Regions from separate parts of the Micromonospora sp. BRA006-A genome, predicted to be linked through region 1. Evidence: riboswitches for the same ligand, from Rfam matches in the RefSeq annotation. Region 1 holds a riboswitch; each other region holds the start of a gene.
The links. Region 1 has a riboswitch for cyclic di-AMP ahead of NMK34_RS11050 (C39 family peptidase). Riboswitches for the same ligand answer to the same signal wherever they lie in the genome.
Positions count from the first base shown of each region.

Region 2: linked by a shared signal. The riboswitch ahead of NMK34_RS23055 (hypothetical protein) and the one ahead of NMK34_RS11050 (C39 family peptidase) in region 1 are both predicted to bind cyclic di-AMP.
Region 3: linked by a shared signal. The riboswitch ahead of NMK34_RS00410 (NlpC/P60 family protein) and the one ahead of NMK34_RS11050 (C39 family peptidase) in region 1 are both predicted to bind cyclic di-AMP.

Region 1 is NZ_JANCLW010000001.1:2,296,705-2,307,584, forward strand. Features, by position in the region: gene NMK34_RS11015 (DNA topoisomerase IV subunit A) at 1-1,987, shown strand, start outside; gene NMK34_RS11020 (uracil-xanthine permease family protein) at 2,429-3,766, opposite strand; gene NMK34_RS11025 (alpha-ketoglutarate-dependent dioxygenase AlkB) at 3,862-4,497, opposite strand; gene NMK34_RS11030 (polysaccharide pyruvyl transferase family protein) at 4,538-5,863, opposite strand; gene NMK34_RS11035 (acyltransferase) at 6,019-7,236, shown strand; gene NMK34_RS11040 (hypothetical protein) at 7,317-7,655, shown strand; gene NMK34_RS11045 (hypothetical protein) at 7,791-8,555, shown strand; cyclic di-AMP (ydaO/yuaA leader) riboswitch at 8,863-9,005, shown strand; gene NMK34_RS11050 (C39 family peptidase) at 9,210-10,052, shown strand; gene NMK34_RS11055 (alpha/beta fold hydrolase) at 10,442-10,880, shown strand, end outside.
Region 2 is NZ_JANCLW010000001.1:5,098,154-5,109,033, reverse strand. Features, by position in the region: gene NMK34_RS23090 (LuxR C-terminal-related transcriptional regulator) at 1-188, shown strand, start outside; gene NMK34_RS23085 (DsbA family protein) at 192-746, opposite strand; gene NMK34_RS23080 (redoxin domain-containing protein) at 743-1,240, opposite strand; gene NMK34_RS23075 (BON domain-containing protein) at 1,301-1,975, opposite strand; gene NMK34_RS23070 (hypothetical protein) at 2,136-2,540, opposite strand; gene NMK34_RS23065 (STAS domain-containing protein) at 2,959-3,318, shown strand; gene NMK34_RS23060 (SRPBCC family protein) at 3,420-3,872, shown strand; gene NMK34_RS23055 (hypothetical protein) at 3,898-4,974, opposite strand; cyclic di-AMP (ydaO/yuaA leader) riboswitch at 4,979-5,109, opposite strand; gene NMK34_RS23050 (cation diffusion facilitator family transporter) at 5,254-6,168, opposite strand; gene NMK34_RS23045 (HelD family protein) at 6,273-8,387, opposite strand; gene NMK34_RS23040 (alpha/beta hydrolase) at 8,512-9,426, opposite strand; gene NMK34_RS23035 (carbonic anhydrase) at 9,575-10,198, shown strand; gene NMK34_RS23030 (hypothetical protein) at 10,236-10,565, opposite strand.
Region 3 is NZ_JANCLW010000001.1:81,683-88,531, forward strand. Features, by position in the region: gene NMK34_RS00400 (C40 family peptidase) at 1-975, shown strand, start outside; gene NMK34_RS00405 (peptidoglycan recognition family protein) at 1,041-3,074, opposite strand; cyclic di-AMP (ydaO/yuaA leader) riboswitch at 3,313-3,447, shown strand; gene NMK34_RS00410 (NlpC/P60 family protein) at 3,461-4,492, shown strand; gene dcd (dCTP deaminase) at 4,557-5,135, opposite strand; gene NMK34_RS00420 (pyridoxamine 5'-phosphate oxidase family protein) at 5,214-5,759, shown strand; gene NMK34_RS00425 (zinc metalloprotease) at 5,828-6,820, opposite strand.

The DNA of each region.
Region 1 (10,880 bases):
CCAGCCCACGGTGCTGCCGGCGGCTTTCCCGAACCTGCTCGTCAACGGCGCGTCCGGCATCGCGGTCGGCATGGCGACGAACATGATCCCGCACAACCTCGGCGAGGTGGTCCAGGCCGCCCGCTGGCTGATCAACCACCCGGACGCCACACTCGACAAGCTCATGGAGTTCGTGCCCGGCCCCGACCTGCCCACCGGTGGGCTGCTGCTCGGCCTGGACGAGGTGCGCCGCGCGTACGAGACCGGGCGCGGCGTGGTGCGTATGCGCGGGCGGGTGGAGATCGGCCCGCTGGAGGGCAGCCGCGGCCGGCAGGCCATCACCGTCACCGAACTGCCGTACGGCGTCGGTGCCGAGAAGGTCATCGCGGCCATCACCAACGAGGTGAACAAGACCAAGCGGCTGACCGGCATCGCCGACGTCAAGGACCTCACCGACCGGGAGCACGGCACCCGCCTGGTGGTGGAGTGCAAGGTCGGCGTGAACCCGCAGGCGCTGCTGGCCGACCTCTACCGGCTCACCCCGCTGGAGCAGTCCTTCGGCGTGAACAACCTGGTGCTCGTCGACGGGCAGCCCCGCACGCTCGGGCTCAAGGAACTGCTCGACGTGTTCCTGGCCCACCGCTACGAGGTGGTGACCCGGCGCAGCGCGCACCGCAAGCGCAAGCGGGAGGAACGCCTGCACCTGGTCGACGGCCTGCTGATCGCCCTGCTCGACATCGACCGGGTGGTCAAGCTGATCCGTGCCAGCGAGGACGCCCAGGCCGCCAAGGACGGCCTGATGCAGAAGTTCAAGCTCTCCGAGATCCAGGCGAGCTACATCCTGGACACTCCGCTGCGCCGGCTGACCAAGTACGACCGGCTGGAACTGGAGGCCGAGCAGGAGAAGCTGCGCGGCGAGATCGCCGAGCTGTCGAAGATCCTGGACGACCCGAAGGTGCTGCGGAAGGTCGTCTCCGACGAGCTGGCTGCCGTGGTCAAGCAGTTCGGCGCGCCGCGGCGCACCACGCTCGTCGACGGCGACCTCAAGGAGGTGCTCGCCGCCTCGGTGCCCGCCGGTCCGCTGGAGGTCGCCGACGACCCGTGCCAGGTGATCCTCTCCGCCACCGGGCTGGTGGCGCGGACCGCAGCCGAGTCGGAGGAGGCCGCCGAGGCGCGCCGGCGCAGCGGCCGGGTCAAGCACGATGCGGTACGCGCGATCGTGCACTCCACCGCCCGCGGCCGCGTGCTGCTGGTGACCAGCGCCGGGCGCGCGTTCAAGATCGACGTGCTGCCGTTGCCGGTGCTGCCGGAGCAGTCCGGCACGGTGTCGCTGCGCGGCGGCATGTCGGCGGCGGAACTGGTGCCGCTGGAGCCCGGTGAGACGGTGGTCGGGCTCGCGCCGCTGGGCCCGTCCGCGCAGGGGTCGCCCGGTCTGGCGCTCGGTACCCGGGCGGGCGTGGTGAAGGTGTGCGCCCCGGACTGGCCGGTTCGCTCCGACGAGTTCGAGGTGATCTCGCTGCGCGACGGCGACGAGGTGGTCGGCGCGACCTGGCTGACCGACGGCGCCGAGACGCTGGCGTTCGTCTCCTCGGAGGCGTCGTTGCTGCGTTTCGCCGCATCGGTGGTACGCCCGCAGGGGCTCAAGGGCGGCGGCATGGCCGGCATCAACCTGCCGGGCGACGCCCGGGTGGTGTTCTTCGGCGCGATCCGTACCGACGACGCGAAGCACGGTGAGCCGATGGTGGTCACCTCGACCGGAGCCACGGTGAAGGTGACGCCGTTCAAGGCGTACCCGGCGAAGGGGAGGGCGACGGGCGGCGTACGCGCGCAGCGGTTCCTCAAGGGTGAGCTGGAGTTGTCGGTGGCCTGGATCGGCCCGCGGCCGGTGGGCGCGACGGCCACCGGTGACCCGGTGGAGCTGCCCCCTGCGGACCCGCGCCGAGACGGCTCCGGTTTCGCCGTGATGCTCGGCCCGACGGTCGTAGGCCACCACATCGACCGCGACTGACGAGGCAGGGGCGGGCGCCTGGCCCCGCCCCTACCGCTCAGTCCGCTCGTATCCCGCCCGCGCCCGCGCACCCGTCGGCCCTGCCCATCCCGGCCCTGCCCGACCCGGTTGATCAAGGAGTTTGCGGCCCTCTCACGCCTCCCGCCGACCCCAAACTCCTTGATCACCGCAGCGGGCGCCCCCGGCGGCTGCGAGTTTCCGGCGTGTGGGCGCTCGCCCCACCCCTGCGCTGTCGATCATGAGGTTAGCGGCGGCAAAACGGACACCGATCGCCGTCAACTTCATGATCGACCCGGTCGGGCCCTCCGGGTGCCCCGATCGCGCCCCGACCGCCTGTTGACCATGAAGTTGGCGGGCGTGAAACGGGCAAATTGTGCCGCTAACTTCATGATCAACGGGGCGAGGGGTCGGCGAGGGCCGGTGGGTGGGAGAGGAGCCGGGTCAGAGTTCGGGGTCGGGGGACTGGCGGGACTCGGGGGTGGTGCCGCGCAGGCGGGCGATCACGCGCATGCCGTGGTAGATGACCAGGGCGGCAGCGGTGCCCAGCGCGATGCCGTTGAACGACAGGTCGCCGGCCGTCAGCGTGTAGTTGGCCGCGCCGATGATCACCGCCACCGCTGCGGTGAACAGATTGATCGGGTCGTGGAAGTCGACCCGGCTCTCGATCCAGATCCGGGCGCCCAGGATGGCGATCAGGCCGTACAGCGCGGTGGTGGCGCCACCCAGCACGCCGGCCGGGACGGTCAGGATCAGCGCGCCGAACTTCGGGCACAGCCCGAGCAGGATCGCCGTGCCGCCGGCCACCCAGTACGCGGCGGTGGAGTAGACGCGGGTCGCCGCCATCACGCCGATGTTCTCCGCGTACGTGGTGGTGCCGGAACCGCCGCCGGACCCGGCCAGCACGGTGGCGACACCGTCGCCGAGCAGCGCCCGGCCCATGTCGCGGTCCAGGTTGCGGCCGGTCATCGCGGCTACCGCCTTGACGTGCCCGGCGTTCTCCGCGATCAGCACCAGGATCACCGGGATGACCAGCACGACGGCGCGGGCGTCGAAGCTCGGCGTGTGGAACTCGGGGAAACCGATCCAGGCGGCCTGGCGCAGGCCGCTGACCGCCTGCTGGTCGAGGTTGCCGGTCAGCGCGGCGAGCACCCAGCCGACCACCACGCCGACGAGGATCGACAGCCGCGCCACGAAGCCGCGGAACAACACAGTGGTGAGCAGGATCGCGACGAGCGTGACCACGGCGATCAGCGGCTGCGCCTTGACGCCGGTGCCGGAGCCGCCGCCGTCCCAGGCGACCGGCGCGAGGTTGAGGCCGATCAGCATGACGATCGCGCCGGTGACCACGGGCGGCATCAGCGCGTCGATCCAGCGGGAACCGGCCACCTGCACCACCACGCCGACGAGCGCCAGCGCGACGCCCGCGACGACGATGCCGCCGAGGGCCGCGCCGATGCCGCCGTCGGTCTTCGCCGCCAGGACCGGCGCGATGAACGCGAACGACGAGCCGAGGTACGAGGGCAGCCGGTTGCCGGTGATCAACAGGAACAGCAGCGTGCCGAGCCCGGAGAACAGCAGCGTGGTGGCGGGCGGGAAGCCGGTGATCAGCGGGACGGTGAAGGTGGCGCCGAACATGGCTACCACGTGCTGCACGCCCACGCCGATGGTGCGCGGCCAGGAGAGCCGTTCGTCGGGCGCGACCACGTCGCCGGGGCGTACCCGGCGGCCGTCGCCGTGCAGGGTCCACGGGGACCAGCGGGAGGTGGGGGACTGGGTCATCGGTCGCCCTTCGCGTCATCGGGTGACGGGGGCGTGATCGACCCTGGGAGTTGTTTCTAGCACGTGCCCTGCGGCGATGGGGGCCCGGCCCGGGCTCAGGCGACGCCGGTGGGACGGAACTGGACGCTGACCCGGGGGCCGACCGGGCGGGTGGTCTTCGGCACCGCGTGTTCCCAGGTGCGCTGGCAGGAACCGCCCATGACCACGAGGTCGCCGTGGCCGAGCGGGAACCGCAGGCTGCCGCCACCTCCGCCGCGGGGTCGCAGCAGCAGCGCACGCGGGGAGCCGAACGAGACGATCGCCACCATGGTGTCGGTGTGCGCGGAGCGGCCGAGGGTGTCGCCGTGCCAGGCGACGCTGTCGCGGCCGTCCCGGTACAGGCACATGCCGGCGGTGACGAACGGCTCGCCCAACTCGGGCGCGTAGTGCCGGGTGAGCGCGTCCCGGGCCTCGGTCAGCACCGGGTGCGGCAGCGGCCGGCCGGCGGCGTACCAGCAGAGCAGCCGGGGCACGTCGACCTCGGTGTCGTACATGGTGCGGCGTTCGGCCCGCCACGGCACGTCGTGGCGCAGCGTGTCGAGCACCTCGTCGGAGCCCCGGACCCAGCCGGGCAGGTGGTCGACCCAGGCGCCCCGGCTCAGCTCGTGCCGGCGCAGCGCCCCGGCGAGCGGGCCCAGGGTCGGGCCCTGCTCGGCCAGGTCGAGCATCGAGGGCTGGTACGCGTCGGACACGCCGCCGATCGTACCGTGCTCTCGAACAGGCGTACGACGGTCAGCGTCGCAGCATCCGGCGCACGGTGCCCGGGACGGCCTGCTTGATCCGCTCTCGGAGCTGTTGGGAGCGCAGCGCGTCGATGGTGGCGGTGAGCTTGGCGTTCTCGTCGCGCAGCCGCTCGATGCGGGTCAGCAGGTCGGCCGGCGGGGTGGCGGCGGCGGGCCGGACGGCCGGCGGGAACACCGTCTCGCCGACCTGCCTGTCGAAGCGCGCGGCGCTGTCGCCGTCGGCGAACGAGGTGCCGAGGTCGTGCTTGCGCAGGAACGCGGTGATGGTCTCGAAGCGGGCCTTGTGGCCGTCGTTGAGCGACGTGTAGTCGGCCTCCGCGTAGAGGTCGGCGGCGTCGACGTCGGCCGGCACGTCCCGCATGATCCGGTGCGGGATGCCGAAGTAGCGGGCCAGTTCCAGCGTGCGCGAGTCGTGCGCGAACAGGTAGCCGGGCGTGCCGGCGACGAGCGCGGTGATGGTGCCGTGGATGCGGGTGCCGAACGCGAAGTCGTACCCGGAGAGGTGGTCCATCCAGGTCCACGGGTCGACGAACATGCGCACCTTGTCCTCGGCGAACAGCGGGTGCGAGGTGTGCAGCGGGATGTCGCTGCTCTGGCCTCGGTGCTCGGGCGCGTCGCCGTAGAGCAGCGTGCCGAGGGTCCGAAGGTCCTGCGGCACGTAGCAGAGGTTCGGGTAGCGCTCCTGGTGGTGGCGGACCACCGCGGCCATCGAGCGGACGTACGGGGAGATGGTGAGCGCGACCTTCGAGTCGGCGGTCAGCTCCGGGCGGTTCTTCTCCAGGTGGAACGTGTCGCCGTGCAGGAACATCGACGGGCAGCCGATCTGCTCCACGTCGGAGAAGCCCAGCGCGTTGAGGTAGCTCTCGGTCACCTCGCCGCGTACGCCGATGCTGTGCGACCGGTCCAGCACGGCCTTGCAGAACGCGCGGACCGGCTCGTCGATCGGCCGCAGGTACTCGCGGTCGCCGTCGACGTTCGTCTGCACGCCGACGCCGAGCACCACCACCGGGATCTTCAGCCGCTCGATCAGCCGGGTCAGCGGCGTCAGGCGGTGCACGAAGCTGCGCCGGAACGCGTTGGCGAGGGGTACGACGAACACGTCGTGCCGTTCGTTGATCTCGTCGGCGAGGCGCGGGTCGGCCGGGGTGCGGGTCGGTGTGATCTCGGCCGCGGAGGTGGCGAGCAGCTTGTGCGCGGCGTGGCTGAAGACCAGGTTGCCGCTGTTGTCCCCGATCCAGTTGCCGGCGAACGTCTCCTCGGGCGTGAGGACGTCGAACGGGCCCTTGCGGGCGCGGAGCAGGATCCGCTGGTGCATCCGGTTCGCTCACCTTCCGTACGGCACGGCGTGCGGGCGGGAGCCGGGTGGGTGCCCGCGCGTGCAGAACGGAAATCCTATCCGCCGCCCGAGCGGAGCCGAGCAGACGTCGGCTCGCCGGGAACGTCCCGGTTGCCCGGGGTAGGGTGCCCGGAATGACCAGCGCGCCCACAGTCACCCGTGCCCCGCGACTGCCGTCGCTGACCGGATTGCGGTGGGTGGCCGCGCTGCTGGTCTTCGGCTTCCACGCCGGGACCATGGGGATCGTCGCCGAGCCGCACCTGAAGCCCCTGGTCGACAAGGCGTTCAGCCTGGGCCTGTCCGGCGTCGAGTTCTTCTTCATCCTCAGCGGGTTCGTGCTGGTCTGGTCGTACCGGGACGGGGAGCGCGCGTGGACGTTCCTGCGCCGCCGGTTCGCCAAGATCTACCCGAACCACGTGGTGACGTTCGTCGCGGCGCTGGCGGTCGCGGCGTGGTTCGCCGACCCGGTAGTGCCGTGGGCCGCGATCGCCAACTTCTTCCTGGTCCAGGCGTGGATCCCGCTGGGCGGCTACTTCTACAGCGTCAACAACGTGAGCTGGTCGCTCTCCTGCGAGCTGGCCTTCTACCTGTGCCTGCCGCTCGTGGTGCCGTGGCTGCGCCGGGCCCGTACCGGCGTGCTGCGGACCGTGCTGGTCGCGGCGCCGCTGCTCATCCTGGCGCTGTGGCCCGGCCAGCAGCTCGTGCCGGAGGAGCAGCGGTGGTGGTTCACCCAGATCTTCCCGGTGACCCGGTCGCTGGAGTTCTGGATGGGCGTGGCCGCCGCCGAGCTGATGCGCCGGCACCGCTGGCGCGGCCCGAACCTCGCCGCCGCCACCGGCATCTTCGTCACCACCTGGGTGGTCGCCGCGCTGTGGATCCCGGCCGAGTTCTGGGCGGCGCTGCTCGCTGTCGCGTACCTCCTGGTCATCGCCGCCGCGGCGGACGCCGACGTGCGCGGCCGGCCCACTCCCTGGCGGTCCCGGGCGATGGTCTGGCTCGGCGAGGTGTCGTTCGCCTTCTACCTGGTGCACGTGCTGGTCATGGTCACCGTGCTGCGGCTGACCGGGCACTGGGGGACCGGCCTGCCCGGCTGGCGCGGCCCGCTCGCGGTGCTGGGCTTCCTGGTGGTCACGCTCGCGCTGGCCGCCGCCCTGCACCGCTGGGTGGAGACACCGATGATGCGCCTGCTCGGCCCGTCCCGCCGGGCCCGCGCGGCGTCGCGCGCACCGGCCGTGCCGGCTCCGCGCACGCCCGCCGAGGCCGCCACCGTCCCGGCCGCCGACGGGGGCGCGGCCTCCGTCACCGGTCCGGCCGAGGACATCGAGTACGCCGGGCGGCGTCGCCCGGACTGACACGCGCACACGGCGGCCGGTCGAGCCGCGACACGCCGTGCGGCGGTGCGTTCGTGGGGGTTCGGCGGTAATTTGTACCCGTGCTTCCGATCGCGCTCACCTGCCCCGTGTGGTGGGTGGCGCGCTGGACCGCCCGGATGCTCGCCAGTCTCGCCGTGGTCGTCGCCTGTTCGTTCGGCGCCGCCACGCTGCCGTCCGCCGCTGCCGCCCCCGCCCCGGCGGCCGCCGTCCCGGCGTACCCCGTCACCGGCGCCTCGGCCACCGCGCGGCCGGAAGCCGATCGCGTGGCCGAGCGGCAGGCCCTTCCCGCCGGGGCGCCGGCGCCCGCGCCCCGGGCGACCGCCCCGGCCGCGCCGCAGCCGGTCCCGGCCGGACGGGCCGCCGCACCGGCCGGCCCGCGCGCCCCGCCCGCCCGCTGACCCGCCCACGGGCCGCGCCCGTTCTCCGCACCCACTCGCACGTCATCCCCGCACCCGTCCGGCGGCCCTCCACCGGCCCGCCCCGGCGAGTTCGTGCGGGCCCTCCCGCCAGGTTCTTCCCGTGAGGTGCCGACCATGTCGCAGACCGCTCTGTACCACTTCCTCACCTCCGTGCCCGAGGCCGCCGCCATCTGGTCCTTCCTCCTGCTGCTCGCGCTGGGCCTGCTCGCCGCGCTCGTCGCCCGGCCCGAACGCGACCCCGCCCCGGAGGTCGCCCCCGAACCGGCCGACACCGACGCCGCCCGCCGCGACGACCTGATCCGGTACGCCGAGGAGGTCGCGGTGGCGGCCGCCGGTGCCGCCCAGACTGCCCGTCGCCGCCGGGAGCGGTGGCTGGCCGTGCAGGACGCGGCGGACCGGGCCTGGACCGCGTACGACGAGGCGGACGCCGCCGCCCGCCGCCTCGCCGGTGCCGCCGCGCTGCCCGCCCCGCGCACACCGCGCACCCCCGCCGAGTACGCGGCCCGGGAGCGCTGGCTGCACCACGCCGCCATGACGGCGCACTGGCGGGGCGACCTGACCGCCCGTCAGCTCGCCGACGTGCTGGCCCGCCGCAACGGGTGGGATCCGCGCCGGCACCCGGCCGAGCAGGAGATCGTGCTCGCCCGCATCATCAGGGACGGGCGGCGGGCCGGATGGGAGAGCGCCGCCGCGCGGGAGCGGTCGGCCTGGCGGGACGCGGAACTGGCCGCCGAGTCCGCCCGGACGCTCGCCGCCGAGGCGTACGCCGCCACCGCCGCGCTGCGGCCCGCCCCGGCGTACCGGAGCGCGACGGCGAGCGCCCAGCCGGTGCCCGCGACGGTCCGCAACGCCCGCTGGCGTCCGGCCCGGGTCGGCTGAGCGGCCGTCTCGACCGAATCGTTATCCGGAACGTGGTGAGCCCGGTCACCCGGGCCGCCGAAACGGGCGCCGGGCGCAGAACGGGTCATCGAGTCCCGCGATTGCCGGTCGGGCGCTCGCCGTCTGTCCGCTTTCCGCCGCCGGGTGCCGTCGAAACTGCTTGTCCCATTGAGTGAAGTCAGTAACCGGGTGTTCCGAAATCCGTTACCGCGGATCACGTTTACGCAGGTGGGAGCGCTTGGCAGGGGACATACCCGCCGGTAGTGTCGGCGCGTCCGATGCGGTAATCGATCGCCGACGGCGACGCCGCACCGACCCGCCTAATCGTGTTCCACGAACCGGGGACCCATGAGCACCATCGGGGTGAATCCGCGAGCCCACGGCCCGCGGTAGGGCGTACTTCCCGCCCGAATCCGTCAGCTAACCCGGTCGGCGGCCACGGAAGGAGTACCCCTCGTGCCCACCCCTCGATCGTCCCCCCGCCTCCACGGCGAAGCGGTGCCCGCGCGCGCCTGACGCGCGACCGGCAACCGCCCCCTGGGCGCCCGGCATCACGGGCGTTCCCGATCCCCCGGCCATCCGGCCCCGCCAGCACGTGTGAGTGCCTCCGCGTGCCGGGCCGGCGTGTGCCGCTCACGCCCCGTGGAGGATTTCGTGAAGCACCACCTGAAGCGTCAGCTGCGACGGATCGTCACCGAACGCCCGTACCAGATCATCGCCGGATCGGCCGCCGCGCTCGTGCTGGCCGCCGGCGCCGGAACCGTCGCCACCGCCGGTGACGACGCCCCGGTCCAGGAGAACACCGCCGCGGTCGCCGACCTCGGCGCCGCCCGCCTCGGCGAGCAGCCCGCCAGCCGCAGCGAGGCCCGCATCGCCGTACCGCAGGCGTCGCCCAGCGCGCCGGCCGCGCCCAGCGCGCCGGCGAGCGCCTCCCCGTCCGCGAAGGCCGCAGCGGACCCGGACACCACGCCCAAGGCCAAGCCGAAGCCGCCGTCGAGCAAGTCGCTCGACTACGACTACCAGGCGCAGATCAACTACTTCTACTGCGGCCCGGCCGCCGTGCGCAACGCGCTCAGCGCCGCCGGCATCGAGCGCAGCCAGGATGCGCTCGCCGGCCCGCTCGGCACCACCGAGATGGGCACCAACTCGGCCGAGGACACCACCCGGGTGCTCAACCAGCAGGTCAAGGGCAACCCGTACCGGACCCGCATGATTCCCGGCTCGGCCACCCCGGCCCAGATGGACCGCCTCCAGGCCGACGTGGTCGAGGCGATCAGCAACGGCCGTGGGGTCGTCGCGAACGTCGCCGGTACGGCCACCGACACCAACGGCGGCTGGCACTCCTTCCCGGGCGGCCACTACGTCGCCGTGGTCGGCTACAAGGACGACGGCCGGATCGTACGGATCGCCGACTCGGCCGACCCGTCGCTGCCCTCGTACTGGGTCACCACTATCGACCTGGCGCACTGGATCGCCAGCCGCGGCTACTCCGCCTGACCGTCCCGCACACCCGAAGGCCGGCACCCCACCCGGGGCGCCGGCCTTCCCCGTCCCCGCCCCACCCTCGCGCCTGTCCCGCCTCGCCCTCGCCCGCCCGGCCCTGGCGCGGCCCCCCTCTCGCTGCCCTGGCGCGCCGATCTTGGACTTGTGGCGCCCAGTATGCCCGGCTCGCCCGCTATGGAAGGTGCCACAACTCCAAGATCGACGGTGAGGGCGGAGTGCGGGCGGCCCGAGCCGGGGCGACGGGGCGTCCGGGGCGAGAGCGGCGCGAGGGCGGCGCGCGAGGCGAGGGCGGGGGCGAGGCGAGCGGCGTGGGGGCGTCAGGGTGGGGGCGGTCGGCGGGTTCGGTCTCGCGTGTCCGGGGCGGGCGGTGGCAGACTGCGCCAATGGGCGAAGCGACGGGGAAGCGGCACCTGATTCTCCTGCACGGCATGGGTGCCACCGGCGAGGTGTGGCTGCCCTGGGCGCCGCTGCTGGAGCGCCGCTGGCCCGGCCGCTGGCTCGCCCCCGACCTGGCCGGTCACGGCTGGTCGCCGCCGCTGCACGGCTACTCGTTCGAGGCCCTGGCCCAGCGCGTGGTGGACGGGCTCGGCCCGGTGCGGCTCGGCCCCGACGACCGGCTGGTGCTGCTCGGGCACTCGCTCGGCGGGGTGGTGGCGCTGGCGCTCGCGGCCCGGCAGCGCGGGCTTCCGGTCGACGCGGTGGTCGGGCTCGGCATCAAGGCGGTCTGGTCCCCGGCCGAGTTGGCGAAGTCGGCGGAGCTGGCCGCCCGGCCGGTCACCTGGTTCGCCACCCGTGACGAGGCGGCCCGCCGCTACCTGCGGG
Region 2 (10,880 bases), 2.8 Mb from region 1:
CGCTCACCGAGCGGGAGCTGACCATCCTGCGCTATCTGCAGAGCATCCTGTCCAACGTGGAGATCGCCGCCGAGCTGTCACTGTCGGTCAACACGGTGAAGACGCACGTGCGCAACATCTACCGCAAGCTCGACGCGACCCGCCGGCGGGACGCCGTCCGGCGGGCGCGCGAGCTGCGGCTGATCTGACCGTCAGCCGTCGTCGGTGGCGGCGTCCACCACTGCCAGCAGTTCGGCCAGGTCGTAGCCGCCGTCGTGCCGGACGTCGTTGACGAACAACGTCGGCGTGCCGTTGACGCCGCTGCGGATGCCGCCGACGAAGTCCTGCCGCACCCGGTCGGCGTACTCCTGCCGGCCGACCTCCGCGGCGATCTCCTCCGGCGACAGGCCGATCTGCTCGACGCCCAGCGACAGGTGCACCGGGTCGAGCTGGTCCTGGTGCTGGTAGAGCCAGTCGTACATCTCCCAGAACCGGCCCCGGGCAGCGGCGGCCTCGGCGGTCTCCGCGGCGCTCTCCGCGTACGGGTGGACGTTGGTGATCGGGAAGTGCCGGTACGCCAGGCGCACCACGTCGGCCCGCTGGCGCAGCACCTCGGCCAGGTTCGGGTACGCGGCGCCGCAGAACCGGCACTGGAAGTCGCCGTACTCGACGATGGTGACCGGCGCGTCCACCGGCCCGCGGACATGGTCGCGGTCGGTCACCGGGATCCGCAGCCGCGCGGTGGTGACCTGAAGTGGCGTGGTCATCGGGCACTCACCCGCCGATCCGCGTCCAGCCGTTCCAGCGCGTCGAGGATGCCGTCCACACCCGGGTTCACCTCGGGCGGGGACAGATGGGTCCAGACCACCCGGCCGTCCGGGCCGATCACCACGAGCGCCCGGTCCGACTGCCCGTGGGGCGCGTACGCGCCGTACCGGCGCGACACCTCACCCTTGGGCTCGAAGTCGGCGAGCAGCGGGAACCGGATGCCCCGGCTCTCGGCGAACGCCCGGTGCGAGTCGACGCCGTCCACCGAGACGCCCAGCAGCACCGCGCCGTACCGCTCCAGCTCAGGCAGGGCGGCCTGGTACAGGGTCATCTGCTCGCCGCACACAGGTGACCAGTCCGCCGGGTAGAACGCCAGCACCACGGGACGGCCCCGGAACTGCCCGGGGCCCACCTCGCGCCCGTCCGGCGCCGCCGGCAGCGTGAACCCGGGCGCGTCCGTGCCCGGTGTGATCAGCCCGTTCGGATCACTCATGCCGCCCACGATGCCCGCGGCCCGGGTGAGGCGGGCTCACCCGGGCGGGGTGGTTCTCCGTCATCGCACGGCGAGGTGGTTGCGCACCTCCCGGATGCCCGGCGCGTTCCACACCACCCGCTCGATCTCCTCGCGTTCGCCGGGCGAGTGGACCCGCCCGTCCAGCAGCACCGTGTCGCCGTGCACCCGCACGTCGACCTCCTCGGCCTCGGTGGCGCGGTTGCGGGCCAGCGCGTCGACGATCCGCTCGGCCAGGTCACCGCCGTCGGCGCGCACCGCTGGGCGTACCGCGATGCCGTTGCTCACCCCGCACACGCCGGTGAGCCGGGCGACCGAGCGTTCGGCGGCCCGCCGCTGGTACTCCCACTCGACCTCGCCGTGCAGCGTGACCCAGCCGTCGGCCACAGTCACCTGCAACGCCTCGATCGGCACGAACGCGTCCCACTCCAGCGCCCGTACGGCCGCGACGGCGATCTCCGGGTCCTCCCGTCCGGCTGCGGTGTCGATCCGGACGGCGAGGTCGTTGGCGACCGCGCGGACCCGGGCGACCCGGTGCGCGGCCCGCTCGGCGGCCCACTTCTTGGCGTAGCTGTCGACCCGGCCGGTGAGTGTCACCACGCCCTCGGTGACGGTCACCCCGATCTCGTCCGCGCCGACCCGCGGTTCCCAGGTCAGCTCGTCGAGCACGGCGGACTGGATGTCCCGGTCGGTACGGGTGATCGTGTCGGTGGTCATCCGGCTCTCCCTCCCGTCGATCGCGGCACGGGCACGTGGTCCCGCACCCGCGATCGTGCGCGCGCCCCGGGTGAACCGCCCTCACCCGCTGTGGGTGAGGCAGCACGACGGCCGCCCCCGGGACTCCCGGGAGCGGCCGTCGTGGTGTCGTACGGGCGGGTCAGCCGTCCAGGCCGGCCGGCGAGTTCGGCCGGTCCACGTCCACGAACTCGATCTCCTCGGCGGCCCGGTCCCGGCTGCCGGCGGCGCGCGCCGCGGTGCCGGCGGCCCAGCCGATCGCCGCACCGGTGAGCGCCGCAGCGATCAGCAGCGTCCACGGCAGGGCGGGCCGGCGGCCGGCGAGCGCGTCGAAGGCGAGGGACGCCCGGCGGCGGGCCTCGTCGGCGGCGGAGCCGACCAGGTCGGTGGCGTCGTCGGCCAGGCCGGAGGAGCTGCGGCGGGCGGTCCGGGTGGCGTCGCGCACGCTGTCACCGGCGGAACCGACGGCGGAGAGCAGGTTCTGCCACGCCTGGTCGGCGACCCGCTCGGCCTTGCCCCGGCGGTCCAGCAGGTTGGATCCGAACATCGTTCTACCTCCTCGGGTGCCGAAGGCCGGCGGCCACTTCGGACTCCGGTGTCCATCCGGCGGGTTCACTGTCTCGGGCAGTGCCCCACCGGCGCACGCGGCAAACCACGCGGTGGTGCCCGGCCGTGAGCAGCGAACCGGACGAACCACCCGAACGCGCCGGGACCGGTGCCGACGGGACGTGCGTGCGCCAGCTACCCTGGTCGGCGGATCGGCGGGCCCGCCCGGTCGCACGGTTGGCCGCGGCCCGCCGTACAGGGGAAACTGGAACCCGGAGGTCCGGATTGAGTACGCCCAGGTGTGCCCAGTTCGCGAATTGCTCATCCCGGGGGGTGGCGACCGGGCCGTTGGAGGAATACTCTCGGTCGCGGCCCGCGTACTGATGAGGCGCCCGTCATGGGCGAGTGGAGGTGCTCGCGTGAGCCTGTCGATCGTGAAGTCGGTGCGGCCGGGTGGTGTCGTCCAGATCGCGCCCCGTGGGGAGATCGACGTCGACACCGCGTACGAGGTGCGGGAAGCGATCGCCGAGGTGCTCGCGAAGGGCCGTCCCTCGCGGATCGAGCTGAACATGCGGCTCGTCACGTTCATCGACTCGGTCGGCATCAGCGCCATGGTCGCGGGCTTCCAGACCTGCGAGGTCAGCGGCGTCAAGCTCGTGGTCACCGAGCCGAGCCGGTTCGTGCACCGGCAGCTCTGGGTGACCGGCCTGCTCGGCCTGTTCGGCGCGCCCGAGCCGTGGTTCGCCGACGACACCCCCGAGGTGCTGCCCGGCGCCTGAGCGCCGTTCACACCCCCTGCGGCCAGGGGACCTTCTACCCGTTGCCAGTCCGGCGTCGGTACGGGACGATCGTCGCGACGCACGACGGCGAGGGGGCCCGCTTGCAGAGCAGCGACAGCTTCAGCTACACCGTGCAGGCCCGGTGCACCCGGGCCGACGCGGTGGCCCTGCTGGGTGACCTGAGTCGCCAGGGCGAGCTGCATCCGCTGATCGTCCGGGTCCGGAAGCTACCGGCCCGGCCGGGCGCGCTGGCCAGCTACGCGATCACCGACCGGCTGCAACTCGGCCCGCTGCACTTCCCGGTCACGTACCAGGCGGACGTGCTCGTCGCGAGCGAGGACGAGGTCGTCACCGTGGCGCGGCAGCAACCCGCGACGACCGTCCGCAACCACACCCGCCTGCGGGACGAGCCGGACGGCACGGTACGCATCGACGTGGAGATCACGCTGACCGCGCCGGCGCCGCTGTTCGGGTACGCGTTCCGCCAGGCCCGGGCGGCTCACCTGGGCCTGGCGGCTCGTCTCGGGGCGACCCTGGAGGGCCGGCCGGCCTGATCCGGCCGACCCTCTCCGGGTGTGCTCAGTACACCGACAGGTGCACGTGGTTGGTGTGGTCGCTGGACGGGTCGCCGTTGCCGCCGCTGTACGACTTCCACCCGCTGCTGGGCAGCCAGATCTGCTTGAACCAGATCACGTAGAGCACGGCGAGCGGGTCGGCGTTGCGCACGAAGTACGCGGCCAGGTTGTTGCCGTACGTCCGGTCACCGCCGGTGGCGACGCCGCCGAAGCCGTTCTTCTGCGCGGCGAAGTCGCAGGCCCGCCCCTTCGGGTGCTCACCCGAGCCGCTCGGCCGGTGGCACGAGACGTACCTGGTGAAGCCCGCCGCCTTGGCCTGTTGCAGCGCGTGCAGCGTGCGCGGCGTGATGCAGCCGTTCGCCGGGGTCGGGTCGTTGACGCTGCACGACTCCGACGGCCAGGAGCCGTCCGAGTTGCGCGGCGCCGGTTTGGCGTTCTTGCTGGAGGTGCCCTGGACGCTGCCGCCGCCGCTGCTGCTGCGCGACGCGCGGTCGTTCGCCACCTCCAGGGCGCGCTCGGCCTGGTCCTTGCGCTTGGCCATCACCGTCACCTGCTTGCGCTGCTCGAGGATCTCCCCGTCGAGCTGGGCGCGGGTGCGGGTGGCCTCGTCGCGGGTGGCGATCAGGTCGCGCAGCGTACGGTCCTCGTGCGCGGCGACCTGTTCCAGCGCGGCGGCCCGGTCCATGAAGCCCTCCGGGCTGCTGCTGCCCAGCAGCGCCCCGGCGGTGCCCAGGCGGCCGTTGCGGTACGCCACGACGGCGATCTCGCCGACTTTGGCGTCGCGGACGGCAAGCTCGGCGCCGACTGTCTTGAGCTGGTCGTTGAGCTGTTTCTGGCGGGTCACCGACCGGTTCAGCGCGGCCTTCGCCTCCAGCCAGCCCTTGCTGGCCGCGTCGAGCTGGGCGCGCAGTTCCGGCGTGCCGCCCTCGTCGTCGCCGCCGGGCGCGGCGGCGAGCAGGCCGGTCGCCGGCGCCGCGGAGGCGGGGGAGACCGGAACGGTCGCGACGCCGAGGGCCAGCGTCGCGACGAGCAGGGCCGCCAACCGGGCGGCCGTCCGTCGTACAGGTGCCACTGGGGGCATTCACACGTCCTTCCGTCAACGCCGACCGGGTTAGCTGACGGGTTCGGGACGGAAGATCCCTACCGCTGACGCGGATGCACCCCACGTACGTGGTTCCCCGGCTCGTCCCTGCGGACGATTAGGCGACGGCCGCCCCACCGGGGCCGGGTGGCGTCCGCGGGTGCGGCCGCGACCGAGACTACCGGCGCTGCCCGGGCGCGGCTCCGTCGAGCAACGCCACTAGGCGGGGCAAAACCGGCATAAGACTACAACAGTCGCAGTGATTTAAGTCTGCCCTAATCACCACTCGGTCTTTCCGCACACTCCGGCCGACGCTCCGGGTTCGACCTGCAACGTGGCGTGATCGATGGAGAAGTCCTCGTGCAGGGCGGCCCGCGCGGCGGCCAGCACCCCGGCCGGGTCCGCGCCCGGGTCGGTGGTGAGGTGCGCCGAGGCCACCTCCATGCCCGAGGTGAGCGTCCAGACGTGCAGGTCGTGTACCTCGGCCACGCCGGGCACGGCGGCCAGCCGGTCGTGCACGGCGGTGACCTGGAGATGCTCCGGCGCGGCCTGCACCAGGATGCGCAGCGCGGCCCGGCCGAGCCGCCAGGTGCGCGGCAGGATGAACAGGCCGATCCCGACGGCGACCAGCGGGTCCGCCCACCACCAGTCGGTCACCGCGATGACCAGCGCCGCGGCGATCACGCCGAGCGAGCCGAGCAGGTCGCCGAGCACCTCCAGGTACGCCCCGCGCAGGTTGATGCTCTCCTTCGACCCGGCGCGCAGCAGTGCGAACGCGACGATGTTGGCGAGCAGGCCGAGCACCGCCACCACGAGCATCGGGCCGGCCAGCACCTCCGGCGGCTCGCCGAACCGGCGTACCGCCTCGACCAGGACGTAGATCGCCACGGCGCCGAGCAGGACGGCGTTGGCGAGGGCGGCGAGCACCTCCAGCCGGTAGAGCCCGAACGTGCGCTGCGGGTCGGTGCCGGCGCGGCGGGTGGCGGTGATCGCGGCCAGCGCCATGCCGATGCCGAGGACGTCGGTGAACATGTGCCCGGCGTCGGAGAGCAGCGCCAGCGAGCCGGTCGTGAACGCGGCCACCGCCTCGACCACCATCAGGGCGGCGAGCAGCGCGAAGGCGGCCCAGAGGCGGCCCCGGTGGCGGTGCGCCGCGTTGGTCACCGCGCCGCTGTGGTCATGACCTGCGCCCACGCCAACACCCTTCCTGCCCCGTACCGGCCAGGCCCAATGTATGTTCACATCGCTATGTATGCAACTGAACTGTGGGTGAAGGCCGGGTCACTGCCGGGTGTCCGTCAGGAGGGATCCAGCGTGGTGAGACGCTGGGTGGCCCGCGACAATGCCACGTAGAGCGTGCGGACACCCGAGCCGGGGTCGGCCCGGATCTCGCTCGGCGCCACCAGCACCACGCCGTCGTACTCCATGCCCTTGGCCTGCAGGCTTGTCACCACCTGGAGGCGGCCCGCGCCGCGCCCGCCCAGCCAGCCGGCCACCTCGTCCCGGCGCGGCACCGGCGTGATCACGCCGACGGTGCCCTCCACCTGCGCGAGCAGCGCCTCGGCCGCCTCGACGGTGGCCGCCGGCAGGTCGGCGGCGGGCACCGTGCGCTCGACCGGCGGCACGCCGGTGGACCGCACCGCGTCGGGCAGCGGCAGGTCCGGGTAGAGGCGGCGGATCTCCGCCGCCGCCACCGCGAAGATCTCCGCCGAGTTGCGGTAGTTGGTGGTCAGCTCGTAGCGGTGCCGCTTGCGCCGGCCCAGCGCCTGGTCACGGGCCCGGTCCAGCTCCTGCGGGTCGCCGGTCCAGGCGGTCTGCGCCGGGTCACCGACCACCGTCCAGGACGCCAGCCGCCCGCGCCGGCCGACCATCCGCCACTGCATCGGCGAGACGTCCTGCGACTCGTCCACCACCACGTGGGCGTAGTCGCGGTAGTCGTCCGGACGCTCCCGCGCCGCCGCGCGGGCGGCGCGCTGCCTGTCGGCGTACGTGCTCAGCTCGCGCACGCCACCGGCGAGCTGATACGGGTCTCGCTTGGGGCGGGCCCGCTGCACCGGTTTGCCGAGCAGCGCGTCCAGCTCGTCCAGCAGCGCGATGTCGGCCACCGTCAGGCCCTCGGTCGCCAGCGTCCGGTACGCGTCTCCGAGCAGCCGGATCTCCGCCGAGGACAGGATGCCCCCGGCGTAGCGGCGCAGCCGGTCCGGGCGGGCCAGCCAGTCCAGCACGTGCCGCGGGTGCAGCCGGGGCCACCACGCCTTGAGGAACTCCCGGAACTCCGGCCGCTCGATGATCTCGTCCTCGAACGCGGGCTGCTCCGGCAGCCGGCCCACCCGCAGCGTGCGGGCCTGCGCGTAGAGCGCGGCGAGCACCGCGTCGAACGCCGCCCGGCGTACCTCGTTGCGGCGCGCGCCACGGGCCAGCGTCCGGTCCCGGATCGCGTCCAGCGCGGGACGTTCCAGGCGCAGCAGCTCGCCCCGGTAGAGCAGGCGCAGCTCGGCGGGGGAGTCCGGCACCGCGTCGCGTACCGCGCGTTCCAGCACCCGGCGCATCCGCAGCGACCCCTTCACCGCCGCCACGTCCGGCGGGTCGGTCCGGGACGCGGACAGGCCGGGGAACAGCGAGCCCAGCGAGTGCAGCGTGGCGGTCTCCTCGCCCAGCGACGGCAGCACCGAGGCGATGTACTCGACGAACACGCCGGACGGGCCGACCACCAGGATGCCGCCGCCGGCGTACCGGCCCCGGTCGGAGTAGAGCAGGTACGCGGCCCGGTGCAGCGCCACCGCCGTCTTCCCGGTGCCCGGGCCGCCGGAGACGATCGTGACGCCGTTGCCGGGGGAACGGATCGCCTCGTCCTGCTCCCGCTGGATGGTGGCGACGATGTCGCGCATGCCCCGGCCGGTGGCCCGGGACAGCGTGGCCAGCAGCGCCCCGTCACCGACCACCGCCATGTCCGGCGGCGCGGCCTCCGGGTCCAGCAGGTCGTCCTCGATCCGGGTGACCTTCTCCGAGGCCGACTGGATCGTGCGCCGGCGCACCACGCCGCGCGGCTCGGCGGGAGTGGCCTGGTAGAACGCGGCGGCGGCGGGTGCCCGCCAGTCCACCACCAGCGTCTCCGCGTCCACGCCCCGCACACCGAGACGGCCGACGTGCAGCACCTGCCCGGTACGCAGGTCCAGCCGCCCGAACACCAGCCCCTCGTGCTCGGCGTCCAGCACGTGCCGGCGCTGGGCGGCGTGGAAGACCATCGCGTCCCGCTCGACCAGCGCGCCGAAGTTGCCGACCCGGGCCAGCCGGTAGCCCTCCCGCTCGGCGTCGGCCGCCGACCGGCGCAGTTCGGCCAGCCGGGCGTACACCCGGTCGAGGTGGCGCTGCTCGGCGGCGATCTCCCGGTCCAGCGTGGTCTGGTCGGTCAACGCGGATGCTCCTGTGTTCGGAGGGCACGACGGGCTGAATGAGGGTACGGGCCGCCGGCAACCGGCACGCCGGGGCATGCCGCGCACGTGGCGTACGTCAGTGCCGCTCGCGAGCCGGAGACGCTCAGAGGCGGGTCGCCGGGCGCCCGGCCAGCACCCGGTCCAGCACGCCGGCGAGGGCCGCGTTCACCTCGTCGGGGCGCTCCATCATCAGCATGTGCCCGGCACCGGGGCAGACCGTCAGCTCCGTGGTGGGCAGCGCCGCCGCGATCGACTCGGCGCAGGGCGGCGGGGTGAGCCGGTCCCGGTCCCCGACCAGCGCGGCGGCCGGCAGCCCGCCGAGCGCGGCGAGCGTCTCCAGCCGGTGCTGGGCGCCGATCGAGGCGCGGAAACCGCCGATCGAGCGCAGCGTGGCCAGGGCCACCGCGGAGGTGACCAGCCGGATGTCCGCCGGGTCGCAGCGGTCGCCGAACAGCATCCAGCGGATGCTCGGGCGCAGGGCGCGCAGCAGCGCGTGCGGGGGCCGCCAGCCGCCGCAGCGCGCCAGCACCCCGGCGCCCGTCGTCTCGGCCAGCCGGATCAGCCGGGTGATCCGCGGGGACAGGCCGTACGCGGTGTGCGTGTGCCCCTCGGCGGTGGTGGAGACGAAGACCAGACCGGCGGTACGCGCGGCGAACCGGCCGGGGTGGCGGTGGGCGTACTCCATCACCGTCATCCCGCCCATCGAGTGCCCGACCAGGACGATCGGACCGGACGGGACGATCTCGTCGACCACCGCCGCCAGGTCGTCACCGAGCTGGGCGAGGGTGGCGTCGCGCAGCGCCAGGCAGCTCGACCGGCCGTGGCCGCGCGCGTCGTAGGTGACCAGGCGGACCCGGCCGCCGAAGCGTTCCCGCAGCTCGGCGACCTGACGGTGCCAGCTGCGCCCGTCCAGCGTCCAGCCGTGCAGCAGGACGGCGGTGACCTCGGCGTCGACCGGCCCGGTGACGCTGACGTGCAGGCGTACGTCGTCGGGGAGCCGCAGTTCCAGGTCCGGCATCGTCCACCTCCCGGGCCCGCCGATGTGTGTCCACCGGATGACCCGGCGGTGACACCGGCGTTACCCGCCATGAGACCACGGCAACCGGCCCGGAGAGAAGATTCCCGTCCGGCCCCACGGCGTCGGATCGGTGACCAGGCTGGGAGGCATGCCGTCCACCAGTCCGCGCGCCGCGCTGGCCGAGCTGCTCGCCGGCAACCGCCGCTTCGTCAGCGGCCGGCCGGTGCACGGGCACGACGTCACCGCCGCCGCGGCGGTGGCCTCCGGCGACCAGCAGCCGTACGCGGTGGTGCTGGGCTGTATCGACTCTCGGGTGCCGTTGGAGGCGATCTTCGACCAGACGTTCGGTTCGATCTGCGTGATCCGTACCGGCGGGCACGTGCTGGACCGGGCCGTCCGGGGCTCGATCGAGTACGTGGTGGAGCAGCTCGGCGTACGCCTGGTGATGGTGCTGGGGCACGAGCGCTGCGGCGCGGTCGGCTCGACCGTCGAGGCGCTGCGCACCGGGCGGCGGCCCGCCGGCGACCTGGCGTACGTGGTGGACCGGATCGCCCCGGCGGTGACCGACGTCGGCGTGGACGACCCGGACGCGCATCCGCTGGCGATCCGCCGCCACGTCCGGCGCACGGTGGCCGCGTTGCGCCGCGACGACCGGCTGGCCGGCCCGGTGGACGCCGGTGAGCTGGCGGTGGAGGGCGCGCTCTACGACCTGGCCACGGGCGAGGTCACGCTGCTGCCGCGGGAGCGGACGCGAAACCGCCCGCCGGGGTGATCCCGGCGGGCGGTCGCGGTGGTGCGGGTGAGGGCGCTCAGCCCTCGAAGACGCCGGCCTCGACCAGGCGCTTCTCGGTGGCGTCCCAGCCGTGGTCCGGGTAGGACGCGGCCAGGCCGTTGATCTCGGCGCGGATCTTGGCGGCGTGGCCGGCTGCGGCCAGCACCCGGATCTCCTCGACGAACGCGTCGGAGTCGGTGCGCAGGTGCGCGGTCTTGCCGTTGGTCAGGTTGCGCACGTAGGCGTGCTTGCCGCCGTTGAGCGGGATCAGGTACTTGAACTCGCCCAGCACGCTGAGGGCGCCACCCTGGCCAGCCTGGCCGGCCCGGACGGACGCGCGCGCGGTCTTAGAGGTGTTGCTCGCCACGGAGGTACTCCTTGCAGACGTACGGTGGGGACGGAAGGCCGTCCGGGGGCTGTGCGAGTGACGCCCGGGTGGGCGCCGGCCCGCGAAGATGTACGGCGGCACAGAGAACCGCCCAGAGAACTGTACACGACCACGACACCTGGCTGGTCGTCGCGGCGTCAGAGGGCATAACCGGGTCGGCCACCCGGGTATTTCCCGCTCCGGGGCCCGGCGAATTTTCCGATTCGCTGGCGCACCACCAGTCACACGGGTCATCATGTGTGCCAGGTACCACTCGGTAGGACGAGGTCGTAGGGGAAGACGCACCTCGGCTCA
Region 3 (6,849 bases), 2.2 Mb from region 1:
GCTCCACCCGGCCGGCGGGCCGGGTTCCGACGGGTGGTACGCGGTCTGGTCACCCTGGTCGCGGCCGCCGCGGTCGGCGCCGGAATGCTGACCGCCCCGGCGCACGCGGCGCCGTCGGTGGACGAGATCGACGCGCAGATCGACAAGCAGTGGCAGCAGCTCGAACCCACCATCGAGCAGTTCAACAAGGTCCGCTCGCAGCTTCGCGCCAACCAGAAGAAGTCCAAGGCGCTGAAGGACAAGATGGTGCCGCTGGAGCTGGCCTCCACGCTCGCCATGAACAAGGTCGGCGACATCGCGGCCCGGTACTACATCCAGGGCCCGTCGCAGGAGCTGGGCGCGCTGCTGGTGAACTCCAAGCCGGGCGCGCTGGCCGAGCAGCTGGTCATGCTGGACCGGATCGCCGAGGACCAGCGCCGCCAGATCGCCGGTGTGCTCAAGGTGCGCGACGAGTACAACAAGCAGAAGGAGAAGCTCGACGCGCTGATCGCGCTGGAGACCAAGCAGCAGAACGACCTCGCGGCGAAGAAGAAGCAGATCGACTCGGAGATCAAGCGGCTGACCGCCATGCTGCCGGTGACCTCGATCCGCCCGGCCGGCTGCCCCGCCGTCGACGGCGTGGTGAGCAGTGCCGCGCGGACCGCCATCAAGACGGCGTGCGCCCAGGTCGGCGACCCGTACGTGTGGGGCGCCACCGGCCCGAACTCGTTCGACTGCTCCGGCCTCACCCAGTACGCGTACAAGGCGGCGGGCATCTCGCTGACCCACTTCACCGGCGCGCAGTGGAACGAGGGCCGCAAGGTGTCCCGCTCCGAGGCGAGACCGGGTGACCTGGTGTTCTTCGGTTCCGACCTGCACCACGTCGGGCTCTATCTCGGCAACGGGGTGATGGTGCACGCGCCACGGACCGGCAAACCGGTCCAGGTGTCGAGCATCAGCACCCAGCCGCTCGCCGGCTTCGTCCGGGTCGCCTGACCCCGGTCACACGGAGAGGCCCCCGGTCCGCAGGGACCGGGGGCCTTCGCGTTCTCGCGGGAAGGTCAGCGTGGCGTGCCGACCGGGGACGGCATGACCAGCACGTCGTCCAGGTTCACGAACATGATCCGGTGACCGAACTGGACCTGCACGTAGCGGTTCTTGCCGCGGACCACGGTCCGGTCACCCGGGGCCGAACCGTCGAACGAGACCGCCCGGTAGTACTCGCCGGGCAGCACCCCGCCGACCGCGTACCGCTGGCCGGCGGCGAACGTGTACTGCAGCGGCGAGATGGTCTGGTACGGGATGGTGTCCGGGTAGGCGGCCTGCTCCGGGTAGGCCCGCCCGTACACCGGGATGGTGGCCTTGCCGGGCCGCGGGGTCACCACGAAGCCGGTGGCCCACTTGGCGGTCGGCGCGGACGCCGGGTTGAGGAACCACGCCTTCTGGCCGAGGTACCAGATCGCCGTCCAGTCACCCTGCCGGCCGGCGAGCGCGTACGTCTGACCGGCGGAGGCGCGGGCGCCGTGGTCGGAGATGTACATGGTGTCCGGCGTACCGTCCGGGCGCAGCCCGAGGTCGTTGACGAGCGGGGCGTCCGGGCTCGGCGCGGTCCGCAGGACCACCGCGGAGGAACCGCGCGACGGGCACGGCTCGGCCGGCGGCCGGGGCGTCGGGACGCCGGGCGGCTGCTGGTTGCAGCCGGTGAACGCCGGCCGGTTGGTGGCGAAGTCCGGGTCGATGGTGACCAGGCCGGTACGGGGCGTGCCGGTGCTGCGGAACGGCGCCTTCATCAGGTCGAAGTAGTGCGACCAGTCCCAGTACGGTCCCGGATCCCAGTGCATGCCGCCCACGTTGGCGGCGGTGATGCCGGGCACGTTGTCGTGGCCGATGATGTGCTGCCGGTCCATCGGGATGCCGAGCTTCAGCGCCAGGTGCCGCACCAGCTTGGCGGAGGTGCGGTACATCGCCTCGGTGTACCAGGTGCCCTGACCGGCGAAGCCCTCGTGCTCCAGGCCGATGGACTTGGCGTTGACGTACCAGTTGCCGGCGTGCCAGCCGACGTCCTTGGTCTTGATGTGCTGGGCGATGTAGCCGTCCACCGAGCGCAGCGTGTAGTGCCAGCCCAGGTAGTCGGCCCGCTTCACCAGGTCGACGCTTGGGCCGAAGTAGCCCTCGGTGTCGTGGATGACGATGTACTCGATCTTCTGCTGCTTCGGCCGGTCGGCCAGGTCGTGGTTGCCGTAGTCGCCCGGGTCGTCGCTGAGCTGCTCGTACGGCGCCGGAATCCACTCGCAGGCCAGCCGTACCGGACACTCCAGCCCGTCCGGCCGCTCGGCGTTGCGCAGGCCGAGGCGGGCCAGCCGGGAACGGTCCGGCGTCGCGGCGGTGGCGGCGAGCGTGACCCGCTGGCCGTCGTCGGTGGTGCGGCTGGCGCCCTGGCCGAGCTGGTCGTAGACCTCGTCGGCGAAGGCCGCCGCGGCGTCGGAGGTGTCCGCGCCGGAGTACCGGGCCACCGCGCCGTACCAGGCCGCCGGGTCGGTGCCGGCACCGACCGGCCCACCCAGAGCCTTCTGGTACGACGCCAGCAGCGCCGCGCCACCGCGGATGTTCGCGGCCGGGTCGGTGCGCAGCGTGCCCGCGTCGAGCCCGGTGAGCGCGGCGGCGGCGGCGAGCGTCTGGAGCGAGGCGGGCGGCAGCGGGGTCTCCCGCTCCGGTGCGGCGGCGGTGGCCGGGTCGAGCTTCAGCGGGCGGGAGTCGTCGCCGCGCGGGTCCTCGTCCTCGTCGACGTGGGCGCTGCCCGGCATGGCGAGGATGTGCGCGGCGTCGGTCAGGTGCATCGGGCCGTAGCCGCCGCTGGTGCTCGGCTGTCCGGTGTGGGTGTCCCAGCGGGACTCCAGATAGGAGACACCGAGCAGTACGTTCTGCGGCACGCCGTACTCGGCCGCGGCGGCGGCGTACTGTTGTTGCCTGTCGCTCGCGGGCGCGGACGTGTCCGGCGCGGCGGTCACCGGGCCGGTCGTCGCCAGCGCGGTGGCTGTCGCCACTGCGGCGGCGAGCAGTATCCGTCTGCCCGACGGCGGGGCGGAGAGGTGCATCGAACCTCCTGGACAGGGATGGGGGTCACTGCGTCTCCACCCTCACTCCGCACACCCGGGAGGGTCAATACCTTTCCAGCGAGTAATCAGTCTTGAAAGAAAACTTCACCTCCGCCCTGGGTGCGGCCCCGCATCGCGTACGGAGTGTCACGGCGCTGGAAGTTGCGGATCGATAACGGTGGTCCCTACTCTGGTGAATCGTCGGCCGCACGTCTCACCGTCCAACCCGGTCGGTGACGGTCCGACACCGCCGAGTCGCCTCCGGGCGAGCCGGGGAACCAGGTACCTGGGGTGAATCCGCAGCGATGCGGTAGGGCGGCTCCCTTCCCGCCCGAATCCGTCAGCTAACCCGGTAGGCGGTACGGAAGAAGGAGTACGGACGCCCGGTGGCACTCCATGCCCCGCGGCCGTCGTCGAACCGGTCGGTCGACCGGTCCACGGCTGTGCCGCGTACCCGCTGGTCCCGCTTCACCACAGCCCTCGCCGCCCTCGTCGGCACCGCAGTCGTCCTGACCGGCGGCGCCACGGCGGCACACGCCGAACCCTCGGTCGCCGAGATCGAGGCCCAGATCGACCGCGACTGGAACGAACTCGAACCGGTCATCGAACAGGTGAACGCCGTACGCGAGCAGCTCGCCGCGCGGCGCAAGCAGGCCGACGCGCTCGGCCGGCAGATCGCACCCCTCCAGGCCCGGGTGGACGCCGCGCTCGGCCAGGTCGGCGGGCTCGCCGCCGACGCCTACAAGGGCGACAACCTCTCCACAGTGAACGCGCTGCTGGGCAGCCGCTCGCCCGGCGACCTGGTCAACGGCCTGGAACTGCTCGACCGCTTCGCGCACCGCCAGCACGAGCAGGTGCGCTCCGTCGCCGCGCTGCGCGATGAACTGGCGGCGAAGAAGAAGCCGCTGGACGAGATGATCGCCGGGCTGGCGCGTACCGAGGCCCAGCTCGCGGCGAAGAAGAAGCAGATCGACGCCGAGATCGCCAAGCTGGAGAAGCTGCGGCTGAAGGTGTACGGCAAGGGCGGTGGCGGCCCGCTGCGCCCGGCGCCGTGCCCGGCCGGCTACCCCGGCGGCCCGGCCGGAGCGGCGGTCAAGTTCGCCTGCGCCCAGATCGGCAAGATCTACGTCTGGGGCGCGGCCGGACCGGACCACTTCGACTGCTCGGGCCTCACCATGGCGGCGTGGGCGAAGGGCGGCGTCTCGCTGCCGCACAGCGCACGCCAGCAGCACGGCGTGACGAAGCGGATCAGCCGGGCCGAGTTGCGCGCCGGTGACCTCGTCTTCTACTACGGCGACCTGCACCACGTGGCGATGTACGTGGGCGACGGCTGGGTGGTGCACGCCTCCCAGTCCGGCAAGCCCATCACCATGAAGCGGGTCGACGACGGCGACATCAACAGCTACGGCCGGGTGTAAGGAAGGGCCCCCTCTTAACGCCTCCGGTAGAGGAGGGGGCCCCTATTAACAGCCGCGGGCGCCGTCAGCGCGTCGGCCAGGTGCGCCAGCTCTGCCAGGACCGGCTCGGCGTCGGACCGCGCTGCCCCTGGTAACGCGAGCCGTAGACGGCCGAGCCGTACGGGTGCTCGGCCGGCGAGGAGAGCCGGAAGATGCAGAGCTGCCCGATCTTCATGCCCGGCCAGAGCGTGATCGGCAGGTTCGCCACGTTCGAGAGCTCCAGCGTGACGTGACCGGAGAAGCCCGGGTCGATGAAACCGGCTGTCGAGTGGGTCAGCAGCCCCAGCCGCCCCAGGCTCGACTTGCCCTCAAGCCGGCCGGCGAGCTGGTCACCCAGCGAGATCACCTCGAGCGTGGAGGCGAGCACGAACTCGCCCGGGTGCAGCACGAACGGCTGGCCCTCCGGCACCTCCACCATCGAGGTCAGGTCGTCCTGCTGGACCGACGGATCGATGTGCGTGTAGAGGTGGTTGTTGAAGACCCGGAACAGCCGGTCCAGGCGTACGTCGATGCTCGACGGCTGCACCAGCGTGGGCTCGAAGGGCTCCAGCGCGAGCGTGCCGGCCTTGATCTCGGAGATCAGGTCGCGGTCGGAGAGCAGCATCGGAACACCATAGCGACCGGTACGGGTGACCTGCGTGTCGCACTACATCTTCGTACACGTGTTCGATAGAGTGTCCACATGGCTTCCTGGTCCGAATTCGCCGCCGACGAGCCCCGCCTCGCCGGCGAGATCCGCCTCCTCATGCAGCAGTACGGGCCGGGCTTCGGCTACCTCGCCACGGTCCGCGCCGACGGTGGCCCCCGCGTCCACCCGGTCTCCCCGGTGATCACCGCCGACGGCCTCTGGTGCTTCGTCATCGACTCGCCGAAGCGACGCGACCTCGAACGCGACGGCCGCTACGCGCTGCACTCGTTCCCGCCGGAGGAGAGCGACGACGAGGCGTACATCGCGGGGCGCGCACGGCCGGTGACCGACCCGGCCACCGTGACGCGGCTGGCCCGGATCGCCCGCGCGTCGCCGCAGGGCGACTGGCGGCTGTTCGAGTTCACCGTCGAGGTGGCGATGCTGACCCGGCGCGACCCGGTGGCCCAGCCCGGCGCCGCCCCGCCGCAGGTGCGGGTGTGGCTCGACCCCCGCGGCGACGCGCCGGCCCGGCGCGACCCGCTCGCCGCCGACGGCCGGCGCGGCCGACACGGCTTCGACACCCGCCGCCCGGCCGCCTGACCCGGCCCACGACGAACGGTGCCGGCCCCGTCCGAGGACAGGGCCGGCACCGGTACGCGGTACGACGGTCAGGCTGCGCGGTAGGCGTTCCACGCGGTGAGCATGCGGCTCGCCTGGCCGGCGGTGAACTGGTACATGCAGGAGTCGTACGTGTAGTCCATGAAGTTGGTGATCGGGTCCTTGCCGGCGGTCGAGCAGGTGTCGCGGCCGGTCGGGCACTGGTACGCCGGGGACGCCTCGGCCGGGGTGTCGGAGACGCTGTCGCCCGAGCCGGAGCAGCCGCCCTGGAAGGTGTGGTAGAGGTTCAGCCAGTGGCCGACCTCGTGGGTGCCGGTGTCACCCTGGTTGTAGTTGGTCGCGGTGCCGCCCGGCAGCGACTCGTTGAGCACCACCACGCCGTCCATCTTGTCCAGCGTCCGCTTCGGGAAGGTCGCCCAGCCCAGCAGGCTGTCGCTCAGCTCGCCGAGGTAGATGTTCAGCGTGTTCTTGCCGCCGACGCGCAGCGACGTCTTCATCGAGCGCTCGGCGGAGGAGCCCTGCACGATCGGGTACCACGACGGGTTCGTCACCCGGTTGATCTTCGTGAGCTGGAACCCGAACGCGGTGGCGGCGCCGCCGGTGGAGCCCGCGTACGCCTGGTTCAGCACGGTGATCTGCTGGTTGATCATCGAGTCGGTGATGTTGCCGCCGGCCCGGGTGCTGTTCTCCTGGATGACGTGCACGACGACCGGGATCGTCACGGTGGCCAGCGGGGCGACGGCGCCGGTCCGGAAGCCGGCCCGCTCGCGCTGCGCGGCGGCGAGGTCGGCCTCCCGGTCCTTGACCTGCTTGGCGGTCAGGTGGTTGGGGTCGAGCTTGGCGTTGCCGCCCTTCGCGACGCGGGCGTTCGCGTGCTCGTCGGCGTGGGCGTCGGCCGGCTCGGCGCAGACGCCGCCCGGGGCGGCCGAGAAGGCCGAAGCAGCGGGGACGACACCGACGGCGGCCGTGCTGAGCAGCAGCGCGAGGGTCGACGTCGCGACACCGGCGGTACGCCGGGTCAGCAGGTTGGGACGGAGTCCCATGGGCCCACCTCTTTCTGACGGCGTGGCAG